One region of the Brevibacillus sp. AG genome, then DNA from elsewhere that is predicted to be linked to it. Evidence: riboswitches for the same ligand, from Rfam matches in the RefSeq annotation. Region 1 holds a riboswitch; the other holds the start of a gene.
What was found. A riboswitch is a leader RNA that binds a small molecule or an ion and turns the genes downstream of it on or off. The one in region 1 is predicted to bind lysine.
Positions count from the first base shown of each region.

Region 2: another riboswitch for lysine. It lies ahead of POF51_RS22650 (aspartate kinase); the one in region 1 lies ahead of POF51_RS20980 (amino acid permease).

Region 1 covers NZ_JAQMYO010000007.1:457,235-461,730, forward strand. Annotated here, with positions in the region: gene POF51_RS20970 (CGNR zinc finger domain-containing protein) at 1-161, opposite strand, end outside; gene POF51_RS20975 (DinB family protein) at 330-824, shown strand; lysine riboswitch at 909-1,094, shown strand; gene POF51_RS20980 (amino acid permease) at 1,208-2,656, shown strand; gene POF51_RS20985 (hypothetical protein) at 2,875-3,732, shown strand; gene POF51_RS20990 (hypothetical protein) at 3,839-4,030, shown strand; gene POF51_RS20995 (hypothetical protein) at 4,023-4,169, shown strand; gene POF51_RS21000 (TolC family protein) at 4,388-4,496, shown strand, end outside.
Region 2 covers NZ_JAQMYO010000008.1:305,865-310,360, forward strand. Annotated here, with positions in the region: gene sdhA (succinate dehydrogenase flavoprotein subunit) at 1-242, opposite strand, end outside; gene POF51_RS22640 (succinate dehydrogenase cytochrome b558 subunit) at 262-873, opposite strand; gene POF51_RS22645 (YslB family protein) at 1,303-1,755, shown strand; gene POF51_RS22650 (aspartate kinase) at 1,805-3,046, opposite strand; lysine riboswitch at 3,277-3,464, opposite strand; gene uvrC (excinuclease ABC subunit UvrC) at 3,567-4,496, opposite strand, start outside.

The DNA of each region.
Region 1 (4,496 bases):
GAAGCGGCACACTCCTCATTTATCGGAAGCGGAGCGGTTAGCTTGTATGTTTGTAAAAAGGATGACAGCCATTCCTGGTTCTCCAAACGATTTTCCGCACGACCAGAACCACGCCAATCCCGCCAATCACTATTTAAAAAATCGATACAAAACCAGTCCATGTTATTATCTCTCCTGACGAAACCCTACATTTTTCTCTCTTGTATGACTATACAGAATATGGTAATATCTTTTTGTAACTATCGTAATTAAGTTAACTGGTTACACTTTCATTTCTTACTGCTATTATAGCGTTTCATCAATCTGTTTCACAGACGAGGAGGAAGCGTATGAATCGGAAGGATTTGCTTTTGCATGGATGGGAATGTACGTATGACAAGGAAGACTGGTATCCACCCTTAAAAGAAGCGCTTTCCGGAGTATCAGCAGCCGAGGCCAGCTGGCGCCCTGTAGGAGAAGCAGCCAACACGATCTGGGAAAACATCAGCCACCTTCTTTATTACAAAGAACGCCTGTTGCATCGTCTATTGGGCACTGAATTTCCTGGCTCGGCTGAGACGAACGATGATACCTTCATCCCGTCCGGCGGTCCGGATGACGAAGACGCTTGGCAAGCTACCCTCTTGCGCATGGAAAGCGTCCATCGCCACATTCATGAAAAGCTTTCCTTGCTGACGGATGAGGATTTAAACCAGACGGCTACTTATACGCCCATTTACCAAACCGTGATGAGTCTGGTCCTGCATGATGCGTTTCATACGGGACAAATTGTCCAAATTCGCAAGTTACAAGGCTCTTGGCCTGCCAGACGCTCATTTGAATAACAAAATTTCACATTGATTAATCATAAACAATCCTTTATAGTTGATAAATCACATAATTTCATACATGTTATCCTCATCTTTCACGGTGAGGATAGAGGTCGCGGCTTTTATATCATCCTGTACGAGATTCAGAGAAAATCAATGACTCCAGGTAAGGAAAATCCGCCGAAGCTCATATCGCGTCTCTGTGCGATTGGGTTGGGGCTGTACTCGAAAGGGGCAGAACTGTCACGTTTGCATGCCAAGCAAGCGTGGTGAGCTATCTTCAGTGAAGGCTTGGTGGGGATTGGATGATACCGCCCTATGCCATTTTTTTGGCTATGGCGGTTTTTTCGTTTCCGACCTTCCTTCTCAAAAATCAAGAAAGGTCGTGCAAGTAGCTTATGTCACAAAATCAATTGCAACGTGGTTTAAAAGCCCGACACCTGACGATGATCGCCATCGGCGGCTCGATTGGGACGGGATTGTTTCTCGCGAGCGGAGGCTCGATTCATTCCGCCGGACCTGGTGGAGCTTTAGTTGCCTATCTCGCCATTAGTATCATGGTTTACTTTTTAATGACCAGCTTGGGGGAAATGGCGGCCTTCATGCCTGTTTCTGGTTCGTTTTCGACGTATGCCACACGGTTCGTCGATCCATCTCTCGGCTTTGCTCTCGGCTGGAACTACTGGTACAACTGGGCCATTACCATTGCCGTCGAGCTGTCAGCTTCCGCACTCATTATGAAATATTGGTTCCCGGATACCCCAGCGATATTGTGGAGCGCTTTGTTCCTCGGATTGCTGTTTGCCTTGAATCTCCTGTCTGTGAAAGCCTATGGAGAATCTGAATATTGGTTCGCCTTGATTAAAGTAGTAACGGTAATCGTCTTTATTATTGTTGGTGTGTTGATGATTTTTGGCATTATGGGCGGCCAAGCAGTCGGCCTCCAAAATTTCACCAAAGGCGACGCGCCATTCAATGGCGGCTTCATGGCCCTGCTCGGTGTCTTTATGATTGCCGGATTCTCTTTCCAAGGGACAGAGCTGGTTGGTGTCGCAGCTGGGGAGAGCGAAGACCCTGCCCGCAACATTCCGAAGGCCATCCGTCAAATTTTTTGGCGCATCCTGCTCTTCTACATCCTCGCTATTATGATCATCGGGTTGTTGGTTCCATACGATAATCCAAATCTGATCAGTGGCGACATTACGGATATTGCGATCAGTCCGTTTACGATTGTTTTTGAAAATGCCGGATTTGCTTTTGCAGCATCCGTCATGAATGCCGTTATTCTTACGTCTGTATTGTCTGCTGGAAACTCTGGCATGTACGCCTCTACACGCATGCTGTGGAACTTGGCGAAAGAAGGAAACGCACCAAAATGGTTCGCAAAAGTAACAAGTAACGGCGTACCGATCAATGCCTTGATCTTGACTGCGCTCATCGGCGCCCTTGCTTTTCTGTCCTCTCTGTTTGGGGAAGGCGAAGTGTACGTCTGGCTTCTGAATGCTTCCGGTATGTCAGGCTTCATCGCTTGGCTGGGAATTGCCATTAGTCACTACCGTTTCCGTAAAGCGTTTATCGCTCAGGGTCGTGACTTAAGCGAATTGCCTTATCGGGCAAAGTGGTTCCCGTTTGGACCGATTTTTGCCTTCATCATTTGCTGTATCGTTATTATTGGGCAAAACTACTCTGCATTCATGGGTGGAACGGTTGACTGGTATGGCGTCCTGGTCTCTTACATTGGCCTGCCACTCTTCTTAATCGTTTGGCTCGCTTATAAAATTACCAAAAAGACCGAGCTCGTCCCTCTTGAACAAGTAGACTTCAGCATGGATGAGCACACGAAATAATCGAAGAAATAAGTACGGACTTCCGTTATCTAAACGGGAGTCCTTTTTCATGTTTGCCGGCATATTAAAAACTGCCCAAAAATTGCCGATAGTATAGACAAGAAGCCATTGAGATCCGTTTCCTTCCGTTCTCACAACTCATACCAGTCATCTGATATAAGGTAACCAGATCTCCTACCATCACGACTGAACATGAATCCATGTGAGGAGAGTAGAACATGCACATCCAATCGAATACCCGCTACCTAACCCCCCAGCTTTCAACTAACCAACTTGCACCCAAAATGGTGACAGGAACTCGTCTAGGATTGCCCGAGCACGATACAGTAGACCTTCGTTCTCACAAGGCACGCGAGCTCCCTGCTGGTGTCATCGAGCATCATAGTGTCCAATTTTTCTTTAACACAGAGATTAATGAGCGTTTGGATAAAATTTTTGCAGATAAACCACCCGAGGCTCGCAAAGCCTTTGACCACATCCTGGAGCAAAACTTTTTCAACTCCCCATCCACCTACACCGATGAAGAAAGAGCTGCTTTGGTAGAAGTCGGTCTAACCCAAGGCAAATATTTGGCAGACCAATACATGGCTGATGAAAATGCTGCTGAATTTTTGGATACCCTCCATTTGCTCGCTGGCGTTGCCAAAACACGAAAGGTTGACCCTGCAACCGGCAGTGTCAGCTACTTAGAGCTTCCGCAAAAACCACATGGGGCGCCGAGCGACTATGTTAACCCGTCCAAGCTGATGGAGCGGTATGACCCGGAAGCCTACAAAAAAATGCATGCGGCTACCAATCAAACAGAGAAAGTAAGCATGCTGATTCAATTCGTCAAAAAGCTACAACATCGACCAGACTGGATCTCTCAATACCGGAACGAACAAGCTACGCTTCTTTCCGATTTAAAAAATACGAAAATCACTAACCGCTTTGAGATTGTAAATACAAAGGACGCCACTGAATTTGTTCGTCAAATGAATACGCTCGCTGAAAATGCTTCCTTTTCTACCTTCACACCATTGCTTCAAACGAATCTTGCCTCTTTTATGAAGATCTTGACCAAGAAAACAAGTTAACTACACAAAGATGATGGTCACAGCCTCCTCCCGAACTTCCCTGGGACTGGGGCTCTTTTTTTGGTGTAGTTGATGGACATACTAACCCGTAAAGGAGGGGACGAACATGTATGACAATCGCGAAAACGACCTGCCTGATTTCAAACAACTGGATGACAGACTGATCGCTCAACCTCCTACTAGCCCCATAATCGCAATCCGTACCAATCTAGACAAGGAACCAAATGACGTCGACAATCCGTATGTGCAGCAAGACTCTACACCCACTGGACAAAATAAGGGGGAAACAAATGACTGATCGCAGCTCAAAGGAAAAACCGGACATGGGTTATAACGGAAGCAATATGCATGGTTATTCCCTTACAGCAAAGGAAGGGACATCGGAGCAAACTGGAAAGACGGCTGCGGCAAAAAAAGAAAACAGGGACAAAGAATAGTTCTTTCCCCGTCACGATGAACAAATCCCCTTTGGGGAAACAAGCAGATGCTCACTTTGCCTGTTTTTCTGAAGGGGATTCTTTTGGATTTCTGACCAAGAACATGGTGAAAGAACATTTTCTTATTGACGAAACTCTATTGGAAATATATACTTTTCATGGATTTGATAATGAGAATCGTTATCATATTCTTGTATATATGATCAGGAGGTTGCCCCATGAAATCCAGGCTCTTCAAACACATTTACAGCACAACATTAGTCACTTCTCTCCTCACAGGTGGCGCCCATATGGCTCTGGCCGCACCACTCGTGGCCACTGCTGAAC
Region 2 (4,496 bases), on a different contig from region 1:
GGCGGTTGGTTTGCCAAGAAGTCTCCGCCATATACTGTATCGTCGAAGTGCTCCCATGTGGAGTCGCCTTCCCCTTTGGTATTTACCGCACCGTTAATACCGCCCTGCGCACAGACAGAGTGGGAACGTTTTACCGGAACCAGGGAGAACAGCTGAACAGGAACGCCTTTTTCTGCTGCTTTGATGGTAGCCATCAAGCCGGCCAAACCTCCACCGACAATGATCAGTTTACCTTTTGCCATGAGTTTAGTCCCCCTATCCCTACAAAATGAAAGCCGACATCGCACGCAAGCCGATGAAGGTTACAATTACGAATACGCCCAAAGTCAGGAATGTTGCAATGCGTTGGGAACGCGGCCCAACTGTAATTCCCCAGTGAACCAGGAACGACCACAGTCCGTTGGAGAAGTGGAAAGTCGTGCTAATAATCCCGATTGTGTAGAATACGATCATTGCAGGACTGCTCAAAATGTTTGCCATCATGTCATAATCCACGTGTGCACCCAGTGCTTTTTGGATACGAGTTTCCCAAACGTGCCAAACAATAAAAATGAGGGTAATGACTCCTGTAACGCGTTGCCACAAGAACATTTGGTTTCGGAAGTAACCGAAGTTCCCTACGTTATGCTTCGCTTGGAACGCGATGTAGAGACCGTAAACAGCGTGAAACAGGATCGGGAGGTAGATCAAGGCAAATTCAAGTACTAACAGAAATGGAAGGCTTTCAATGAAGCCTACGGCCTGGTTGAAAGCTTCAGGCCCACGAGTCGCTTGATAGTTGGCTGTCAAGTGGAACACGAGGAAGAGCCCGATCGGAAACAAACCAAGAAGTGAGTGTAGCTTGTGACTGAGAAAGCTATGGCCTTTCGCCATACAATGGTCCCCCTTTCAATGTATGTAACTCTCAATTCTGTGAAAAACGTCAAGCGTCACCGCAAGCAGTCCAAAACGGTTTTCGGCCGTTTTGATAGACCTTTCCCCAATATCCTAACCCATTGCCTCACCCATTAGACATAGCAAAACCGCCACGATCATTTTATGAAGAGCGTCTTGACGCTGTTCATAAAAAGACTGCGTTCGCTAGATCACATGAATTTGTCGGAATGTGTCAAAATTCGAGAAAAAGTTGGGCAAAACTTTGACCAAATCCAATTGTACTCTTGTCGACACATAGCGTCAAGACAATCAATGTACTAAATACATTGATAGAATAACTTTGTTTAGTCCAGCTATTTTTTCTATTAAGATGTCATGAATGCGAGTCCCTCCTCATAATCTAGTACAGACAGGAGGGAAGCACATATGAAAGAGAAGGATCAGCTTGCAGCACTGTTGCCGCCAGAGACCATTCCCTATGCGGAAAGAATGAATATGCCCTATCTTGGCTATCATCTTCTACGCGAAACGCTGACTAGCACCCTGCTAGGCGATAGTGAAAACCATATTCTCTATTGGATTGGAAAAAACATGGGCCGCCAAATCCCCATTCAATCTGCAACAGGCCCGATTATGCCTTTTATTCGACTCGGATTAGGCCAGCTCGACGTCGTGGAGGAGTCTGGGCAAACTATCGTCTATTCGCTTACTCATTCCATTTTTAGCTACCAGTCTATCGAAAGACTAGGATGCAGTCTTTCTTTTGAGGCTGGGATCATTGCTGGTATGATTGAGCAATGGAAAGAAAGAGAAGCGTTCAGCAAAATCGAAATGGAAAGCTCCTCTGACATACGTATATCTGTACAAGTGGCGTCATGAAGAAAATGCCCCCTCTACCTATAACAAAGGGAGAGGGAGCATCCATGTTTTATACTCCGTGCACGACCGCGGTTTCCTCGACATCCAGACCATATGCCGAATGAAGACTGCGAACAGCCAGCTCCGTCAAGGCTGCTGGAATGACGCAAGAAACCTTGATATCAGACGTAGATACCATTTTAATAGAAATTTCTTTTTCTGCCAGGACACGGAACATTTCGGCAGCTACCCCTGGATTATTGATCATGCCTGAGCCAACAATCGATACCTTGGTCAAGCCTTCCTCGAAATCGACTTTTTCAAAGCCAAGCTCGTTTTTGTTTCTGTCCAGCGTATCCAGTGCTTTTTTCAGGTCATCCGCTGCAACTGTAAAAGAAATATTCGTAACAGACGCATCATAAGAGCTTTGGATAATGATATCAACGTTCACCTGATTGTCCGCCAGCGTATTGAACAGACGGGAGAGCGTCCCGACCTTGGCAGGCATGCCGACAACCGTGATTTTGGCTACATCTTCATCGTGTGCAACTCCACTTACTACTCTTCCTGTTTCCATGTTGGCAACCTCCTCAACGTACGTACCATCTTCGGCAGTAAAGCTGGAGCGGACGACCAGCCTTACCTTGTATTTTTTCGCAGCCTCTACTGACCTTGGATGAAGAACCCCTGCACCGAGGTTCGCCAACTCCAGCATCTCATCATACGAGATCGTATCCAGCTTGCTCGCAGCTGGAACCACTCGCGGATCAGCTGTATACACCCCGGACACGTCTGTAAAGATTTCGCATTTCTCAGCGTTCAAGCTCGCTGCGAGTGTAACCGCAGATGTATCCGATCCACCGCGGCCGAGCGTCGTAATTTCACCTTCGTCACTGATCCCTTGGAATCCTGCCACGATCACCACACGACCACGGCCGAGCTCGGATTGAATCCGCTCTGGATCAATCTGCTTGATCCGTGCTCTTCCGTGAATCGCCTCCGTGGTGATTCCAGCCTGCCAGCCCGTAAGAGAAATGGCGTCGTAGCCTTTTGTATGCAAGGCCATCGACAAAAGCGCGATCGATACCTGCTCCCCCGTGGTCAGCAGCATATCCATTTCACGCTCGGATGGGTATGCGCTAATCTGCTTGGCCATATCTACCAACACGTCAGTAGATTTGCCCATTGCAGAAACAACGACTACCACATCATGCCCTTCCTCTTTGTAGCTGACAATTCGATCCGCAACTCGTAAAATTCGCTCAATGGTACCTACAGAGGTGCCTCCGTATTTCTGCACGATCAACCCCATGCGGCTTCTCTCCCTTTTTCTCATATCCAATGTTTGTATTTATCTCGTATCGTATGGTTTTTCACTATTCTCTCTATAAGGAAAAGTCTTGCATTTTATTTTACAAAAAAGGCACCGACAAGGAATAAGACCTGCCGCTGCCTACTGTTTCGACATACCGGTTCCTCCCTCCCAATACACGCGGACAACGAAGATTGACAGTCATCACCATCAAAACTCACATTGACACACCGTGAGATAGCTCTCCATCTGACAATTGGTCATTGTGCAGATGACAGTCCTGCATTTGTTCAACGCAGACCCAGCATGGAGAAAAGCGGGTTTCCCTCCACACTTCGGCGAATTCCCCTTTCCCGTCCCCTTCACAGATTCCCGATCTCAGGGTGGTACTCTTGGTTTTCGCGCCTCTACCTCACTCCATAATGGAAGTGAGGCTAACTATTCTGTTTGAATCGGATTATATCATGAGTCTAAAAATGGATCAATTCCTTTTTAGAGGTTGTTCAAAAAGTTACATGTGCTATGTGTCCAGCTTGCGTAGATGCCCGATGATTTCTTTTGCCAGCTTGTCACCGATCCCTAATTGGCGGAAGTCTTCAACGGTCGCCTCTCGCATTTTTTTCAACGAGCCAAAATGAGAGAACAACAGCTTGCGTCGCTTCTCACCGATACCGGGGATCTCATCTAACTGCGAGGAGAGCATCGTTTTTGTCCGGGATTGTCTGTGGAATGTAATAACAAAACGGTGGACTTCATCTTGGATGCGCTGCAACAAATAAAACTCATAGCTATCACGTCTAAGATTCACAGGCTCTGGCGGATCTCCGTACATGAGCTGAGCGGTGCGGTGCTTCTCGTCCTTCGCAAGTCCACAGACGGGAATATAGAGACCCAGCTCGTTTTCCAGCACGTCCATAGCCGCACTGATTTGGCCTTTTCCACCATCGATCACAATCAGGTCAGGCATCGGCTGGTTTTCTTTCAGAAGGCGAGAGTAGCGACGGCGAACTACTTCGCGCATGGAGCCGTAATCATCTGGCCCCTCGACGGTTTTGATCTTGAATTTACGGTATTCCTTTTTGTCAGGGCGACCATCTGTAAACACAATCATCGCAGATACAGGCTCTGTTCCCTGAATGTTGGAGTTGTCAAACGCTTCAATTCGATGAGGAACCGGAATCCCTAAAATGTGACCAAGATTGTGTACCGCTTGGACTGTACGAGCATCGTCCTTGGACATCAGCGCGAACTTCTCCTGCAAAGCAATACGGGCGTTCTCGGAAGCCATCTTCACTAGTTCATGCTTTTTGCCTCTTTTCGGAGCATGGACTTTGATGCCCAGCCACTCACCCAAAAGCTCCGGTTCACTCTCTTGCGGGAGCAAAATTTCTTTTGGTAGCGCATTTTGTTTATCGTAATAGAACTGGCTCACATAAGACATAAAGTCCTC